3 regions of the Rahnella sp. 1L-D-7-B-C2 genome follow, and region 1 is predicted to be linked to each of the others. Evidence: predicted binding sites of a transcription regulator. Region 1 holds the regulator's gene; each other region holds the start of a gene.
The links. The regulator Fur, encoded in region 1, represses iron uptake genes when iron is present. The targets are predictions, from matches to a motif close to ATAATAATGAGAACNACTATCAA.
Positions count from the first base shown of each region.

Region 1 (6,209 bases):
GAGAAAGACAAATTCAGCGGAAAGCAGGCGACTGAAGGCGCGTATATTCTCAATATTGGTGAGAAGGGTGCACAGGTTACCGGTTTCGATCAGGCCGGCGTGTTCTACGGTTTACAGTCGATTCTTTCTTTAGTGCCTGCCGATGGCAGTAAAAAAATCGCCAGCCTGGACGCCAAAGATGCACCGCGTTTTGAATACCGCGCGATGTTCCTCGACGTTGGCCGCAACTTCCATTCTAAAGCCGCGGTTCTGCGATTACTCGACCAGATGTCCGCATACAAACTGAATACTTTCCACTTCCATCTTAGCGATGATGAGGGCTGGCGCATCGAGATCCCTGGCTTGCCGGAGCTCACGGATATCGGCAGTAAACGCTGTCACGACCTGACTGAAACCAAATGCCTGTTGCCGCAGTTGGGTTCTGGCCCGGATTCGGACAACAACGGCAGCGGGCATTTCTCCCGTGCCGATTACATCGAGATTGTGAAGTACGCCAATGCGCGTCAGATCAACGTGATCCCGGAAATCGACATGCCTGCGCACGCCCGTGCGGCGGTGATTTCAATGGAGGCGCGTTACCGAAAACTGCATGCGGCGGGTAAAGAGGAAGAAGCCAATGAGTTCCGCCTGCTGGATCCGACTGACACCTCAAATACTACCGGCGTCCAGTTCTATGATCGCCACGGGTATCTGAACCCTTGTATGGAATCGTCCAAACGCTTTGCAGATAAAGTGATTGGCGAAATCGCCCAAATGCACAAAGAGGCCGGACAGCCGCTCAGCACCTGGCATTTTGGCGGTGACGAGGCGAAAAACATCTTCCTCGGTCCGGGCTATCAGGATAAAAACGGTAAGATCGATCCGGCAAAAGGCGTGATTGATCTGAGCAAGCAGGATAAACCCTGGGCGCAGTCACAGGTCTGTCAGGCAATGATTTCTTCCGGCAAAGTCGCGGACGTTGAGCATCTGCCAAGTTACTTCGCAATGGAAGTCAGCAAGCTGGTGAATGCCCACGGTATCGAAAGAATGCAGGCATGGCAGGACGGCCTGAAAGATGCCAGAGATGCCAGTTCCTTCGCCACTAAACGTATCGGCGTAAACTTCTGGGATACGCTCTATTGGGGCGGTTTCGACTCAGTAAACGATTGGGCGAACAAAGGCTTCGAAGTGACAATTTCGAATCCGGATTACGTTTACTTCGACTTCCCGTACGAAGTGACTCCGCTGGAAAAGGGGTTCTATTGGGGTACACGTTACAGCGATGAAGCGAAAGTTTTCAGCTTCGCACCGGATAACCTGCCGCAGAATGCTGAAACCTCTGTCGATCGTGACGGTAACGCTTTCGAGGCGAAAAGTGACAAACCCTGGCCGGGCGCGTACGGGATTTCCGCACAACTGTGGAGCGAAGTGGTGCGTACCGATGACCGGATGGAATACATGATCTATCCGCGACTGTTGCCGCTGGCAGAACGTGCCTGGCACCGGGCAAACTGGGAAATGGATTATAAGGCAGGACGCGAATTCGCCGGTGGTAAAACTCATCACGTCGATACCAAAGCACTGCACACCGACTGGCTGCGCTTCGCCAACCTGATGGGGCAGCGAGAGTTACCGAAAATGGATGCGGCAGGCGTTGCTTATCGTCTGCCTGTGCCGGGCGCGCAGGTGAACGGCGGAAAACTTCAGGCGAATACGTCGCTGCCCGGGCTGGCGATAGAGTATTCCGTCGACGGTGGCAAGCAATGGCAGCGTTATGATGATGTTCAAAAACCGCAAATCACCGGTGACGTCTGGGTACGCTCCGCGTCTGCGGATGGTAAACGCTTCAGCCGTGCAGAGCCGGTGACAGATAAGCTTTAAGCGAAACCGCCTGAGGCTAAAAAACAAAACCCCGGTTTTCCGGGGTTTTTTACATCTGATGTTCATCGCGTAGGCCAAAAAAAACCGCTTTTCAGCGGTTAGTTAAGTCTTTACGTTGACGGCAACTTCGCCGAACCGGGCAGATTACTGCGCGGGTTTATCATTGTGCAAAGAATCATCTTCGCGGCAATCGCCTGCTTCACAGTGACCGTACAGGTACAGGCTGTGGTTGGTCAGTTTGATGCCATGTTTCTTAGCGATTTCACGCTGACGACCTTCGATATATTCGTCGCGGAATTCAATCACGCGGCCACAATCTAAGCAGATCAGGTGGTCGTGGTGATGTTGCTGGGTCAGTTCGAATACGGATTTGCCGCCTTCGAAGTTATGACGGGTCACGATACCGGCGTCATCAAACTGGTTCAAAACGCGGTAAACCGTCGCCAGACCAATCTCTTCACCCATATCAATCAGTTGTTTGTACAGATCTTCCGCACTCACGTGATGACCTTCCGGCGCTTGCAGCACTTCCAGGATTTTAAGGCGCGGAAGCGTGACTTTTAAGCCGGCTTTCTTCAGTGCGGTGTTGTTGTCAGTCATGCGGATTCAGTCCTGTTACTATGTGCTAATCAAGTTGAGGCATGGAGCCTGTGGCATCAGCGGCACAAAATTGTTCGTTTAGGATCCTTCGTTTAACGGAAGTGTGCCGATCCCCTAAACGATTGCCTGTTAATAAAGATCACTAAATGCCAGTCACACCAGATAATGCAACGACTTGATCGATAGAAAAAACAGATGAACTCAGTGTACCTTGATACTACGGAAAGTAACAATTTTGTTGTGGCTAAATTGTTAATTTCAGTAATAGTTTGGCCCTTCAATTGTAGAATAAATCCTCAGGGCCAACAGGGTTTTTAGCCAATAATTTCTGAAAGGCTCAATTCTTCTGTAATTTGCTTAACCCACGCATCAACGCGCTCATTGGTTAATTCAGGCTGACGGTCTTCGTCAATCGCCAGTCCGATGAAGTGTTTATCATCGGCCAGACCTTTTGAGGCTTCGAAGTGGTAGCCTTCGGTTGGCCAGTGACCCACAATCACCGCGCCGCGTGGCTCAATGATGTCGCGCACGGTGCCCAGTGCGTCACAGAAATATTCTGCATAGTCTTCCTGATCGCCACAGCCAAACAGCGCAACCAGCTTACCTTCGAAGTCGATCTCTTCCAGGCTAGGGAAGAAGTCATCCCAGTCACACTGGGCTTCACCGTAATACCAGGTTGGAATACCGATCAGCAAAATATCGAATTTTTCCAGATCCTCTTTGCTGCTCTTCGCAATGTCATGCACCTCAGCAACATCTTTACCCAGTTGTTTCTGGATCATTTTTGCGATGTTTTCGGTGTTACCTGTATCGGATCCAAAGAAGATTCCTACTACGGCCATAAGATGTCTAACCTCTTGTTCTCAATGATAAGCCCTACATTGCAGGCAATAATAACGCTGATAATAGCAAACTCGCGTGGCGGAGAATATGCTTCTGCGCGCCTTCTTAACTGACGAATAAGTTTATCGGCCAAACTTTTTAAGTGTTATCGCCTTCGTGTCTTTTGAATGTCTGTGTTTAACCTCAAAGGTATTGAGGTTAAAAGCAAAGTGAAGAAATAGTCCGACGCACTCCTTAAGTTTAAGCACGCTCAGCCGATAGATGATGCGAGAGCAATCTCAACATAATAAAGAAATCGATGCCCGGAGAGGTGTTCAAACATGTCCAGAGGCACCCGCCCGCTGGTTACATGTCTTGATTCTCCGCATCCCCCTCAATCCTCAGACCAGAAACAGTCATGTTTCGAGAGAGGCATATCGTGCAGTTTTTGAAAAACATTACCATCAGGACCGCTTTATTAGCCATTCTTGGCGTTTTTTGCGTCATGTGGGCCGGTGTATCGCTTTACACCGTCAGCTCGCTTAACACACTGACCCAAAACACCAGGAACAGTTCCGAACTCGTCAACAACATGGCGCTGATCAGCAAAGGAAATGATCAGTATTTTCGTACCGTCACCCGTTTGAGCCGTGCCGTCTCGCAGCTTCAGGCCGATCCGACCAAAGGGCCGGAAATTTTTGATAGCGCAAAACAGTCTCTCGATGGCCTGACTCAGGCTTTGGCGGGATTTAAAGCTGCGCCACATCCGGGCCTGGAAGAATCTGCGGTTCAGGAGTTGCTTGCCAGCTGGGAAAGTCTTGTCGCCCAGGGCGTCAACCCGTTGTTTGAGGCTGCCAGCAACAAAAATATCGATGTCTACAATCAGTTAGCGAACACCACCGTTCCGCCGCTGAGCCGTGATTTTGGCGCGGCAATGCAAAAAGTCAGCGGCCAGATTGCCGTGGACTTCAGCGCGGCGCAAACGGAATCTAACCATCTGACCTACGTCAGCAAAGTGATTCAGATTACAGCGTTCATCATTGGTCTGATTATTCTGCTGCTGACTGACCGCTATCTTGTTATGGCGCTGGTGAAACCGCTGGATAAGATCCGCGATCAGTTTGCACTGATTGCCAGCGGTGATCTGACAAATCAAATGGAAGAGTTTGGTAAAAACTGTGCCGGTAAGCTGATCCCGTTACTCAACATCATGCAAGCCAGCCTGGTGAACACGGTTCAAACCATCCGCAACTGTACCAACAACATTTATCAGGGAGCGTCCGAAATTTCTGCCGGCAATAACGATCTCTCTTCCCGTACGGAAGAGCAGGCCTCGGCGCTGGAAGAAACGGCAGCCAGCATGGAAGAGCTGACCGCAACGGTGAAACATAACGCCGACAACGCCCATCACGCCAGCCAGCTGGTGATTGAAGCGTCTGGCACCGCCCGCAAAGGCGGCAACATTGTGGCCGACGTTGTCAGTACCATGAAAGATATTTCCGGCAGCTCGAAGAAAATTGCTGAGATAACCTCGGTCATCAACAGCATTGCCTTCCAGACCAACATTCTGGCGCTGAACGCTGCGGTAGAAGCCGCGCGCGCAGGTGAACAGGGGCGCGGATTTGCCGTGGTCGCCAGCGAAGTGCGTAATCTGGCACAGCGCAGCGCGCAGGCCGCGAAGGAGATTGAGCAGCTCATCAGCGAATCGGTTTCCCGCGTTGACAGCGGATCCAAACTGGTGGAGAACGCCGGTCAGACCATGAACGAAGTGGTGCGCTCGATTACGCATGTCACCGACATCATGGCGGAAATCGCGTCTGCCTCCGATGAGCAAAGCAAAGGCATCAGCCAGGTCGCTGTGGCCGTCACGCAGATGGACAGCGTCACCCAGCAAAATGCCGCGCTGGTGGAACAGGCATCTCAGGCCGCCGTTTCTCTGGAAGAGCAGGCCGCATTGCTCAATAACGCCGTTGCGACGTTCAAACTACGAGACAGCGTCACGCGCGTCGGGTCAAAACCTGCGGGAATGATTTCTGCGCCGTTGTTACGACCGGATACGGGCATGATTTCTGCGAAAAGTTCGGAAAACTGGGAAACGTTCTGAGTAATGCAGTGAAGGGACACGTTGAGCAGTATAAGTAGAAAAACAAACGGGTAGCCTGAAAAGGTTACCCGTTTTTAATCAGCCTTCATGACCGTTAAGATGCGCCAGCAGCATCTCTTCAATCAATTCGCTCCGGCTGATATTGCGTTCTTCTGCCAGCTTATTGAGTGTATCAACAGCATCGGCGTTCATTTTCAGCTCGACACGACGCAGGCCGCTCGCTTTATCGCGGCGTAACTGGTTGCGCTTGTTGATCCTGAGCTGTTCATCACGGGATAGCGGATTTGTTTTTGGACGCCCCGGACGGCGGTCATCTGCGAACAGATCAATCGTCGTGCGATCCAGTTGTTCTTTTGCCATAGGTAGCGGTACAACCAGGGAAGTTTTTACATCGGAAAACGGCAAGCCGATTCCTGACGAGCGTTTCACACATTTCGGGCTAAGAAACCCTGACCCAATTCACCCCCCGCCACTCGACCTGAGCGAAACGGGGCGGCAAAATTATAGCGCGCAATCATACCCTAGCGCGCCAGGAGTTCACAACGCCTGATTGCCCTGATTTCATGATAACTTCTGAAGTTGTGCAGACTTTTTGCACAATTTATCCCCAGGATGTTAAACCTCAGGCGAATCGATGAAACGATGCACAGCGCGTAGCACGGCGTCAGGTTTTTCCGCGTGAACCCAGTGACCGGTTCCGGCGACCACATAGGCTTTTGCCTGCGGGAACTGGCGGGCAATATCTTCACGGTAGGCGTCCTGCACATACGGCGACAGGCCGCCGCGAATGAATAAGGCCGGGTGATCCCACGCGGGCACATTC
Region 1 covers NZ_JBXAVQ010000001.1:659,432-665,640, reverse strand. The annotation lists gene AC0Z7K_RS02985 (beta-N-acetylhexosaminidase) at 1-1,860, shown strand, start outside; gene fur (ferric iron uptake transcriptional regulator) at 2,005-2,460, opposite strand; gene fldA (flavodoxin FldA) at 2,775-3,302, opposite strand; gene AC0Z7K_RS02970 (methyl-accepting chemotaxis protein) at 3,722-5,386, shown strand; gene ybfE (LexA regulated protein) at 5,465-5,746, opposite strand; gene ybfF (esterase) at 6,002-6,209, opposite strand, start outside.

Region 2 (6,209 bases), on a different contig from region 1:
CCTGCATCAGCCTGTCCATCACGAACGCGGCGCGCGCCATGTAACCGGAATCTTCAAGAAAGGAGAGGAACAGGTACATCATGCCGATTTGCGGTACCAGCGGCAGAACGGTGTTGATCCCGCCGCCCACACCCTGCGCGAGGAAAATGGTCAGCCACTGCGGGAAGTGCAGGGTATAACCAATCCACTGCATGCCCTGAATGAAAATCGCCGCGGAACCAATATCGAAAATCGGTTGCAGCGCCCCGCCGATATTAATCGCCAGAACGAACATCAGGTACATCACCAGCAGGAAAATCGGTACGCCGAGGAAACGGTTAAGGATCACGCGGTCCAGCACCTGCGTCAGTTTATTCGGCGCGGTGAGGTGCGAGTTGCTGATTTCAGCACTCAGCTGGGCGATGGACTGATAGCGCGCATCGGCAATCAGCAGCGCCGGATCGTCGAGCTCCTGCGCGGCCAGTCGGGCTTTCACTTCCGGCAGCAGCTGTTGCGCGTTACCGGCGTGGGTCTGGCTGTAGATATCGCCTTCAAGAATTTGCAAAGCCAGCCAGCGGCGTTGTTGCAGCGCCATCTCTGACGGCATGGCGGCGGCCAGCACGTCCACTTCCTTTTGCAGCAGCGGAGGGTAGGTCACGCGCGCAAGCATCGTGGCCGGTGGCAGCTGGTCGATGGCGGATTTCAGTTCTTTAATGCCGGAGGCACGGGTAGACACCAGCGCGATAACCGGGCAGCCCAGACGCGCAGACAGCGCCGGGATATCGATATGAATGTTCTGGATTTTAGCGATGTCGAGCATGTTCAGCGCGACGATGCACGGAATCCCGAGTTCGAGCAGTTGCAGGGTCAGATACAAATTTCGCTCAAGGTTGGAGGCATCCACGACGTTAATCATCAGATCGGCGTCGCCGCTGAGAATGTAGTGGCAGGCGATTTGTTCGTCGAGCGAGGTTTGTTCGGAGATGGTGGTCAGGGAGTAAGTGCCCGGTAAATCCACCAGCGTGATTTTATGATCTTCGGTGGAGAATTGGCCTTCTTTACGTTCGACGGTCACCCCCGCCCAGTTGCCTACGCGCTGACGTGAACCGGTCAACTGATTGAAAAGGGTGGTTTTACCTGAATTGGGATTACCAATCAGGCCAATGGTCAGTGCTTTCATACGTTCAGGTCTGCGTGTGAGAAAGGGGAAAGCGCGCAGGGATTAATGTGACCTGCGCAAAGAAGTCAGGCCAGCATTTCGAGTTTAAGCAGATCAAGATCTTTCTTGCGAACCACCAGACTGGTGCGGCGGGTTTCGATCTGTATCGGGTCGCCCATTGGTGCGACGCGGATGATGTTGAAGAATGATCCCGGCAGCATGCCGAGTGACAGCAGTTTCTGGCGATACGCCGGGCTAATCTCATGAGAAAAGCCGGTAATTTTGTAAGCACGTTGTGATTGAAGTTGCATAAGTTCCTCGCGAAGCGATCGGGTTTGTGGGGGCCGCGTTGCAAAAGCTACGCCGCGCTTCCGTGCCCGGATATTCCACTTAAATGCGATTTATGTTGCAAAAAAACTGCTCAGAAATTGTCCCTGGTGCGCAATTATCGACCTTACGTTAACTGTAGTTTGAATACGCAAGGAAGTACAAACGAGAATAGTTATCATAATTAGTACGTGTAAAAAGACAAAAAGAAAAGAGGCGTGCCTCTTCACGGATGTCCCTACCGCGTTGCATATCCTATGCCTGTGGAATCTCTGTTTTATTGATTTACCGCAGTGATTGATTCATTAGGAGAGACTTTAAAAAGTGTCGAAAAAAGGTACATAAAAAAGCCGCTAAAATTCAGCGGCTTTCGTTTAATGGCTTAAAACGTAAAAGCTAGCGTTTTTTACCCAACGCGGCGGCCAGTGCATCGGCCATCGCATTATTGCCTGCCGGAGCCGCATTGCGACCCGCCGGTTTGTTTTGTGTTGGACGTTTCTGCCCATCGCGATTGTCCCCTGCGGAGGGCGCGGAAGAGCGACGCCCCGGGGCTTCGCCCGGTTGCTCATCCAGACGCATGGTCAGCGCGATACGTTTGCGTTGCAGGTCAACTTCCATCACTTTGACTTTAACAATATCGCCGGCTTTCACCACGGTATGCGGATCTTCGACGAATTTGTTAGCCAGAGACGAAATGTGTACCAGCCCGTCCTGATGAACGCCGATATCGACGAACGCGCCGAAGTTAGTCACGTTGGTGACCGAACCTTCAAGGATCATGCCCGGCATCAGATCATTCATGGTTTCCACGCCATCGGCAAAGGTCGCGGTTTTGAACTCAGGGCGCGGATCGTGCCCCGGTTTTTCCAGCTCTTTGATGATGTCGGTCACCGTCGGCATACCAAATTTCTCGTCGGTAAACTCACTGGCTTTCAGGCCGCGCAGCGCATTGGAATCGCCCATCAGATCTTTCAACGCCAGTTGCGTCGCCGCCAGAATGCGCTCCACCACCGGATACGTTTCCGGGTGAACCGTTGAGGCATCGAGCGGATTGTCGCCGTGGTTGATACGCAGGAAGCCCGCACACTGTTCGAAGGCTTTCGGCCCCAGACGGCTGACTTTCAGCAGTTGCTCACGGTTGCGGAACTGACCGTTCTCATCGCGCCAGTTGACGATATTCTGCGCCATCATGCGGGTCAGACCGGCAACGCGGGTCAGCAGCGGCACGGACGCGGTGTTGAGATCCACACCCACGGCATTCACGCAGTCTTCCACCACGGTATCGAGCTTTTTCGCCAGCTGTGACTGGCTGACGTCGTGCTGATACTGGCCGACACCGATGGATTTCGGATCGATTTTCACCAGTTCGGCCAGCGGGTCCTGCAAACGACGGGCGATTGAAACCGCACCGCGAATGGACACGTCGAGATCCGGGAATTCCAGCGCCGCCAGTTCGGAGGCGGAATAGACAGATGCCCCGGCTTCGCTGACGATCACTTTCTGCGCTTTTACCGCCGGGAACTGTTTTTGCAGCTCGATAAAGAAGCGTTCGGTTTCGCGGGAAGCCGTCCCGTTGCCGATCGCCACCAGTTCGACGTTATGTTTGATGCACAGCGCCGCAACTTGTTGCGCGGCTTTAGCAGCCTGACCGGTGTGTGGATAAACGGTATCGATACCCACCAGTTTTCCGGTGTTATCCACAACAGCAACTTTCACACCGGTACGCAAACCCGGATCGAGACCCATCGTCGCGCGCATACCGGCCGGGGCGGCCATCAGCAGATCGTGCATGTTGCGGGCGAAAACGTTTATCGCCTCATCTTCAGCGCGTTCGCGAACGGTGCCCATCAGCTCGGTTTCGAGGTGCAGCAGCACTTTAATGCGCCACGTCCAGTTCACCACCGCACGGCGCCAGACGTCGGCAGGGGCGTTATTAAGGCGCAAACCCAGATGATCGATGATCAGCTGTTCGGCATAGCTCTCTTTTGGCGGTTCGTCGTGCTGGGGATCGGCATTCAGCGCCAGCTGTAAGACGCCTTCGTTACGGCCACGGAACATCGCCAGCGCACGGTGCGACGGGACTTTGGCAATTGGTTCATGATGATCGAAATAGTCGCTAAACTTCGCGCCTTCCTGCGCTTTGCCTTCGACCAGACGCGAAGTCAGATGCGCATTTTTCCACAGATAGTCGCGGACTTTCGCCAGCAGCGCGGCGTCTTCGGCGAAACGTTCCATCAGGATGTAGCGCGCGCCGTCCAGCGCGGCTTTGGTGTCGGCGACGCCTTTATCGGCATCGACAAATTGGGCCGCCGTCGCGTCAGGTTCGTTTTTCGGATCGTTCCACAGCAATTCTGCCAGCGGTTCAAGACCTGCTTCGATAGCGATTTGCCCGCGCGTGCGGCGCTTCGGTTTGAACGGCAGATAAAGGTCTTCCAGTTCGGTTTTGCTCAGCGTGGTGTTAATCGCTTTGGCCAGATCGTCGCTCAGTTTGCCCTGTTCCTCGATGGATTTGAGGATGGTCTGACGGCGGTCTTCCAGCTCACGCAGATAACCCAGACGGGTGTCCAACTGACGCAGCTGGGTATCATCCAACCCACCGGTGACTTCCTTACGATACCGCGCAATAAATGGCACGGTATTACCTTCATCCAGCAGACGCACCACGGAAGCAACCTGCTCCGGGCGAACCTGCAATTCACTTGCGATAATGCGGCTCAGTTGATCATTCATAAGTCTGGTATCAGTTTTTTCGTTAGTGAGTGACGTAAAAAGCAGGGGCACAGTTATACGGTTTGAAGGCTGAAAATGCCAGCCGTCAGGACGATGTGCCTCACGTTTTGAGAGTTAGCTGATCATTTGACGTATTCAATGTTATTGACGTACCAGGTCGCGTCACCGACCGGCGTGGTGACCACCAGACTGTCACCGACTTCCTTTTTCAGCAGCGCGCGCGCCATCGGGGAGTCGATAGAAATGTAGTCGCGGCGGCCAAAGATTTCATCGTAGCCGACAATGCGAAAACGTTTGATGTCGCCATCGTCGTTTTCCACTTCCACCCAGGCGCCAAAGAACACTTTGCCGTCCTGCTGCGGCGAGTAATCGACGATGCGTAACTGCTCCAGACATTTGGTCAGATAGCGCACGCGACGGTCGATCTCGCGCAGGCGCTTTTTGTTGTACTGGTAATCGGCATTTTCGCTGCGATCGCCAAGGCTGGCGGCCCAGGTCACCTTTTTAGTGACTTCCGGACGTTCTTCGCGCCACAAGAAATCCAGCTCAGTTTTGAGTTTGTCATAGCCTTCGCGGGTAATGAGTTTGGTCTTCATGCTACCTGTCGCCTTCCACACGTGTGTATTCCAAAATTCCTGCGCCCATTGTTTCACACAATCGCGTGACTGACAGCGCAGAAATTGGCCGAAAAAACTGACGGGATGCTACGCTTTATCTGATGGCTATTTAGTCGGATAGTTATTATCCTTCGCCGTACTTATTGCAGCTTTTTTACCGTTTGATATTTTTCGCAATATTCTGAATACATAATAGTTTTATCAAAAAAATCACTTCTGGAAACGGGTCACAGGGATTAGGGGTACAGCTACAAATGGATTTACTCAAATTTTTACTTCGTTTGCCTTTTACATTGATAAAAGGCGTCCTGCGCGCATTGGCCTTTATTTTCGGTCTGCTCGGTCGCGTCATCAAACCTGTTGTCGGCAACATCGACTGGCGTGCGCCGGTCTGGTGGACGGCAATGTCCGGCGGACTGAAGCGCAGTTTTGCGCGCATGGAAGGCGGGGTAGATAAACACCCGAAAGCCATCAGCCTGACAATTTTGGTGTTGCTGTGCGCCGCGGGCGCGGCCGTTTACGGCTATCACTGGTGGTTAAACCGTCCGCAGCCGATCGAACCGGCACCGATGGTGTATCAGGAAACCAGCGTACGGGTCAGTGGCCCGGAAGCGGTGAACTACGCCGCGCAAAAGCTGGCACCGCAGCCGGTGACGTTTTACTTTAAAAATTCCGCCGCGCCGCTGACTGAGGTCGGCAAAGTGGTGGAAAAAGGGATTTCCCTGAAACCTGCCGCCGAAGGCGAGTGGAAATGGCTGAGCGGCTATACGTTAGCCTTTGTGCCGAAAAATCCGCTGCCGATGGGTACCAAATATGAAGTGAATTTTACCCCTGACGTGCTGCTTGCGCCGCAAATCAAACTGGCGGTGACCAGGTATGAATTTACCGCGCCTGCGTTTGATTATCAGCTGGGCGAGGCCGAGTACTATCAGGACCCGCAGGATCCACAGAAACGCAGCGCGATTTTTAACGTCAAATTCAATGCACCGGTAGACGTTGCCAGCTTTGAGAAACAGGTTTCTCTCGGCCTGACTGAAGGCAACGCTAAAACCGAGTCCGCGCTGAATTACTCCGTGGTCTACGACCAGAAAAAACTCAATGCCTGGGTGCATTCCGAACCGCTGAAATCTCTCGATCACGGCGGTGCCGTGCATGTGACGATAGGCGAGGGTGTGAAAGCCTCGGTAGCCTCGAATACCACCACACAGGCGCGTAACGGCTGGGTTTCCGTGCCCACGCTTTACAGCCTGACCGTCAACGAAGCCAGCGCGCAGGTTGTGGATGCCGAAGGTTCGAAAGGTCAGCGTGCGCTGATCCTAGGCTTCAGTGATGCGGTGAAAGACAAAGATATCCGCCGCGCGGTGAAAGTCTGGCTGCTGCCGCAGCATGATCCGAAT
Region 2 covers NZ_JBXAVQ010000004.1:283,626-289,834, forward strand. The annotation lists gene feoB (Fe(2+) transporter permease subunit FeoB) at 1-1,159, opposite strand, end outside; gene feoA (ferrous iron transporter A) at 1,225-1,449, opposite strand; gene AC0Z7K_RS09785 (Tex family protein) at 1,862-4,195, opposite strand; gene greB (transcription elongation factor GreB) at 4,318-4,791, opposite strand; gene AC0Z7K_RS09795 (alpha-2-macroglobulin family protein) at 5,067-6,209, shown strand, end outside.
Region 2: feoA (ferrous iron transporter A) is a predicted target of Fur. The motif match lies at 1,631-1,653, and genes of this name have one in related genera.

Region 3 (6,209 bases), on a different contig from region 1:
AAAGACATGCAGGGGCTCAACATCGTTGAGTTTGCCGGTGACGACGCCGATCTGATTGAAGCTCAGGTCAGCGCCCTGTGCGAGCGCCTCGACGGGCTGATGAGCGACCAGGAAGGTGGTGTGATTGGTTATCAGATTTGTGCCGACCTTGCCGGTATTGAACGTATTTATAATATGCGTAAGAAAGCGGTCGGACTGCTGGGCAATGCGAAAGGGCAGGCCAAACCCCTGCCGTTTGCGGAAGATACGTGCGTGCCGCCGCAGCATCTGGCTGATTATATCGTTGAATTCCGTGCGCTGCTGGACAGCCATAATCTGAGTTATGGCATGTTCGGGCACGTCGATGCTGGCGTACTGCATGTACGTCCGGCGCTCGATATGTGTGATCCGCAACAGGAGATGCTGCTAAAGCAAATTTCTGATGAAGTCGTCGCACTGACCGCTAAATATGGTGGCCTGCTGTGGGGCGAGCACGGCAAAGGTTTCCGTGCTGAATACAGTCCGGCATTTTTCGGCGAAGAACTGTTCCATGAGCTTCGCCGTATCAAAACGGCGTTTGACCCCGATAACCGACTGAATCCAGGTAAGATCTGTGCGCCACTCGATTGCGATGAGCCGATGATGAAAGTCGATGCGGCGAAACGTGGCACGCTGGATCGCCGAATTCCGCTGGAAGTGCGTCAGTCGTTCCGTGGTGCAATGGAATGTAACGGTAACGGTCTTTGCTTCAACTTTGATGTGAAAAGCCCGATGTGTCCGTCGATGAAAATCACCGGTAGCCGAATTCACTCACCAAAAGGACGCGCAGGATTAGTCCGGGAATGGCTGCGTTTGCTGTCTGAGCAGGGCGTTGATCCGCTGGCACTTGAAAACGCCTTGCCGGAGAAAGGGCTGAGTTTCCGCACACTCATCGACCGCACACGTAATACCTGGCACGCCAATAAAGGTGAATATGATTTTTCTCATGAAGTGAAAGAGGCTATGTCGGGTTGTCTGGCCTGCAAGGCCTGTTCGACGCAGTGTCCGATTAAGATTGACGTACCCGGATTCCGCTCACGTTTCCTTCAGCTTTATCACACACGTTATTTGCGCCCGGTGCGCGACCATTTCGTCGCAAGCGTTGAAAGTTATGCGCCGCTGATGGCCAAAGCACCGAAGCTGTTTAACTTCTTCCTGAAACAGCCGTGGGTACGGGAAATGAGCCGTAAAAGCATCGGCATGGTAGATTTGCCTTTGCTGTCCACTCCCACGCTGCGTGAGCAACTGCTGGGGCATCGCGCCAGTACGATGACACTCGAACAGTTGGAGAAAATATCTCCGGCCCAGCGCGGCGAATATGTTCTGGTGGTGCAGGATCCGTTTACCAGTTTTTATGATGCACAGGTCGTGGCTGATTTCATCCGGCTTATCGAAAAATTGGGTCTGAAACCTGTGCTGCTGCCGTTCTCACCGAACGGTAAAGCGCAACACATTAAAGGCTTCCTGCAACGCTTTGCGAAAACCGCGAAGAAAACCTCACAGTTCTTAAACCGTGTGGCTCAGTTAGGAATGCCGCTGGTGGGGGTCGACCCGGCGCTGGTGCTCTGTTATCGCGATGAATATAAGGAAATTCTCGGGGAGGCCCGTGGTTCATTCCAGGTTCAGTTGGTACACGAATGGTTAGATACGTGGCTGGCAGAACGTCCAGCGCAACAGCAGAGCGGTGAGCCTTGGTATCTGTTCGGGCACTGCACTGAAAGTACGGCGTTGCCAACCAGTGGTAAGCAATGGGGAGATATTTTTGCCCGCTACGGCGCTAAGCTGGAAAATGTCAGTGTAGGTTGCTGCGGGATGGCCGGAACTTACGGTCACGAAACGAAAAACCTGCAAAACTCGCTGGGGATATACGAGCTGTCATGGCACACATCTTTACAACGCCTGCCGCGTCAGCGCTGTCTGGCGACCGGTTATTCCTGTCGCAGCCAGGTAAAACGTATTGAAGGTAACGGAGTCCGACATCCTTTGCAGGCTTTACTGGAAATCCTTTCCTGATACATAAGGAAGCACGATGTCATTTTGGAAACGAACCACCACTCTTGATGCGCTCAATGCACGTAGTCAGGGATGCATGGTCGGGCACGTCGGAATAGTGTTCACCCAACTGGGCGAGGATTTTCTTGAAGCTACGATGCCAGTGGATGAACGTACTATTCAGCCTTTTGGTTTGTTGCACGGTGGGGCATCAGTCGTACTGGCTGAAACCCTGGGCTCGATGGCGGGATATCTGTGCAGCGAAGGCACACAGACGGTGGTCGGCGTGGAAATCAATGCCAGCCACATGAAGTCAGCGCGGGAAGGACATGTCCGTGGCGTATGCCGTGCATTACGCGCCGGTCGCCGCAGCCAGGTCTGGCAGATTGAAATTTTTGATCAGCAGGGCGGTCTTTGCTGTGTATCCAGACTGACAACGATGGTTATCGATAAATAATTTGAGTGAATGAATCAGGCAGGTAGAAGACAGAAAGGGCGGACAGGCCGAAAAGTTGTCCGCCTTTTTTATTCGCAGTATTCATTAGCTATCACATTGAAACGCAATCAAAGATGATAGGGCACACGTTTGGCAAAGTCTGTTTGGAAGGCTGTCGCTTTTTCCCAGATGCCCATCATGCCATAATACTGACAAATGAGTTTGAGCGTATGCCGCGCAAAATGGTAGCTCTGAACACGGAAGAGTTCACAACGACCGACACTGTTTATTTCCAATATCAGGCGGTTATGCAGCTTGCATAACGCGTGCAGATAACTGTGATCGTCTCCGTTTTGCAGGCATAAATTGGCCATATCCAGACAAATGCTGTTGAGGCGTTTTAGCTGGCAGAGGTGTGCGTCAGGGCGGCGTAAGGCGGCATCCGCCATATAGAAATCCACAGTAGCATCGCGGACACTGGATTTATATTCGTCGATCTTACTCTGCAACCACGCATTTACCGATTGAGCCATTCTCAGTATTCCGGTTTATCTTAATGATAATCATTATCAAAGAATGAACATCATATTGTCAAAAAATAACCGGATCAACGTTTTCATCTGTTTTTTCAATTTTCGGCGGAAATGAGTAAACAAAAAGAGCCTTATTATTGCGTTTAGGGTGAATTCATAAATAGGCATTTCCGATGAATGTTTTATAATAGACCTAATGAAAGCTATTAAACCATGATCTTTATAAGGTTAATTTTGCGTTTTTTAACAAAAAATTGACAACTTATTCAATCAGTTGATGGTTGCGGTGTTCAAGACCCGCCGGCAGCCCGACCCAAAGCCGATGCACATTGAGTGGCGTTCCTCATGGGTCATCGCTATACCCTCTTAAAACAAGAGGTTGAAGTGATAAATGTTATCACTAGAATAGAGACAATAGGTCTTGTCTATGACCGTAAAACTATGAGGTAAGACAGATGCAAACTGAAACTGTCGGCTCGTTCTCTTTAGACGACAACGTATGGCAAGGCGTGATCCTGACTGACTCTGCGGCGAAACAGGTTAAAACCCTGATGACCCAGGATCCTGAAGTCAAAGGTCTTCAGCTCTCGGTGAAACAATCGGGCTGTGCTGGCTTTGGCTACGTTCTGGATTTAACCAAGCAACCGGGCAGCGATGACCTGGTGTTTGAGCATGACGGCGCTTTGCTGTTTGTTCCGCTGAAAGCGATGCCTTTCATCGACGGAACCGAGGTGGATTTCGTCCGCGAAGGGCTGAATCAGATATTTAAATTCAATAATCCTAAAGCTCAGCATGCCTGCGGGTGTGGCGAAAGTTTCGGCCTGTAAGAACCGGCCGTTTTTAAGATTATTGTAAACAAAGCGATGTAACCAACATGTCACGAAGCAACGTAGAAATTCCAGACGATGTGCAGTCTTGGGTCGGCGAGGGAACGAATTATAAAGAAGGGTTCTTTACCCAGCTGGCAACCGATGAACTAGCATCAGGCATCAACGAAGATGTGGTTCGCGCGATCTCCGCGAAACGCAACGAACCCGAGTGGATGCTGGAGTTCCGTCTGCAGGCTTATCATGCTTGGCTGAAAATGGAAGAGCCGCACTGGTTGAAAGCGTATTACACGCCTCTCGATTATCAGGATTATAGCTATTACTCCGCGCCATCCTGTGGCAGCTGTGATGATACCTGTGGTTCTCAGCCAGGTGCTACGCAACAGCCACCCGCAGATTCTCACGGTATTCCGGCGCTTGATGGTAAAAATTACCTGACCAGCGAAGTGGAAAAAGCTTTTGAGCAGTTGGGTGTTCCCGTACGTGAAGGGAAAGAAGTGGCCGTCGATGCAATTTTCGACTCCGTTTCTGTTTCCACGACGTATCGTGAAAAGCTGGCTGAATCTGGCGTCATTTTCTGCTCATTCGGCGAAGCCATTCACGAATACCCGGATCTGGTTCGCAAATACCTCGGTACCGTAGTACCCGCGCAGGATAACTTCTTTGCTGCGCTGAACGCTGCGGTCGCTTCTGACGGCACTTTTGTTTATGTACCAAAAGGTGTGCGTTGTCCGATGGAACTGTCGACCTATTTCCGTATCAACGCGGCGAAAACCGGTCAGTTCGAACGTACTATTCTGATTGCCGATGAAGGTAGCTATGTCAGTTACATCGAAGGTTGTTCAGCACCGGTACGCGATACCTATCAGCTGCACGCGGCCGTCGTTGAAGTCATTCTGCATAAAGACGCTGAAGTGAAATACTCCACCGTACAGAACTGGTTCTCCGGCAGCAAAGACAGCAGCGGCGGGATCCTCAACTTCGTGACCAAACGCGCATTGTGTGAAGGCGCAGGGTCGAAGATGTCCTGGACGCAGTCTGAAACGGGCTCTGCGATCACCTGGAAATACCCAAGCGTTATCCTTAAAGGCGATAACTCAATCGGCGAATTCTTCTCAGTTGCGCTGACCAGTGGCAAGCAGCAGGCCGATACCGGCACCAAGATGATCCACATTGGTAAAAATACTAAATCGACGATCATCTCCAAAGGGATCTCTGCAGGTCACAGCCAGAACAGCTACCGTGGTCTGGTGAAAATTCTGCCGGGTGCTGAAAATGCCCGTAACTTCACGCAGTGTGACTCAATGCTGATCGGTCCTGACAGCGCCGCGCATACATTCCCGTATGTCGAAGTGCGTAACAATACCGCGCAGCTGGAACACGAAGCGACGACGTCGAAAATTGGCGATGACCAGCTGTTCTACTGTCTGCAACGTGGTATCAGCGAAGATGACGCGATTTCCATGATTGTTAACGGTTTCTGTAAAGATGTCTTTTCCGAGCTGCCGCTGGAGTTTGCTGTCGAAGCACAGAAACTGCTGGCGATAAGCCTTGAACACAGCGTTGGGTAATATCGGCGTCTTTTCCTGCCGTCGCTGTGTGGTGTGACGCCGCGGCGGACAGGTTTGAGTTCAGCACAGTCAAAGCATAATCAGAATTATGAGCGCGCAGGCGCAAACTCAAGGATACGTATGTTAAGCATTAAGAATTTGAAGGTCCGTGTCGAAGAAAAGGAAATTCTTAAGGGACTTGATCTGGAGATCAAACCCGGAGAAGTACACGCCATCATGGGCCCGAACGGCTCAGGTAAAAGTACACTCTCCGCGACGCTGGCTGGCCGTGAAGATTACGAAGTGACCGATGGTTCCGTAATGTTCAATGGTAAAGATTTGCTGGATCTCGCGCCGGAAGACCGCGCGGGTGAAGGTGTGTTCATGGCGTTCCAATATCCGGTAGAAATCCCGGGTGTGACCAACCATTTCTTCCTGCAAACTTCGGTTAACGCGGTACGTAAATACCGTAATCTGCCTCCGATGGACCGCTTTGACTTCGCGGATTTCATCGAAGAGAAGATTGCCATGTTGAAAATGCCTGCGGATCTGCTGACCCGTTCCGTCAACGTCGGTTTCTCCGGCGGTGAGAAGAAGCGTAACGATATTCTGCAAATGGCAGCGCTTGAGCCAAGCCTGTGCATTCTTGATGAAACCGACTCCGGTCTGGACATCGATGCGCTGAAAATTGTGTCTAACGGCGTCAATGCGCTGCGCGATGGCAAACGTTCATTCGTGATTGTCACCCACTACCAACGCATCCTCGACTACATCAAGCCTGATTATGTGCACGTGCTGTATCAGGGACGTATTGTAAAATCTGGCGATTTCAGCCTGGTTAAACAGTTAGAGG
Region 3 covers NZ_JBXAVQ010000002.1:326,648-332,856, reverse strand. The annotation lists gene ydiJ (D-2-hydroxyglutarate dehydrogenase YdiJ) at 1-2,031, shown strand, start outside; gene AC0Z7K_RS05140 (hotdog fold thioesterase) at 2,048-2,467, shown strand; gene AC0Z7K_RS05135 (hypothetical protein) at 2,575-2,979, opposite strand; gene sufA (Fe-S cluster assembly scaffold SufA) at 3,435-3,806, shown strand; gene sufB (Fe-S cluster assembly protein SufB) at 3,854-5,377, shown strand; gene sufC (Fe-S cluster assembly ATPase SufC) at 5,498-6,209, shown strand, end outside.
Region 3: sufA (Fe-S cluster assembly scaffold SufA) is a predicted target of Fur. The motif match lies at 3,364-3,386, and genes of this name have one in related genera.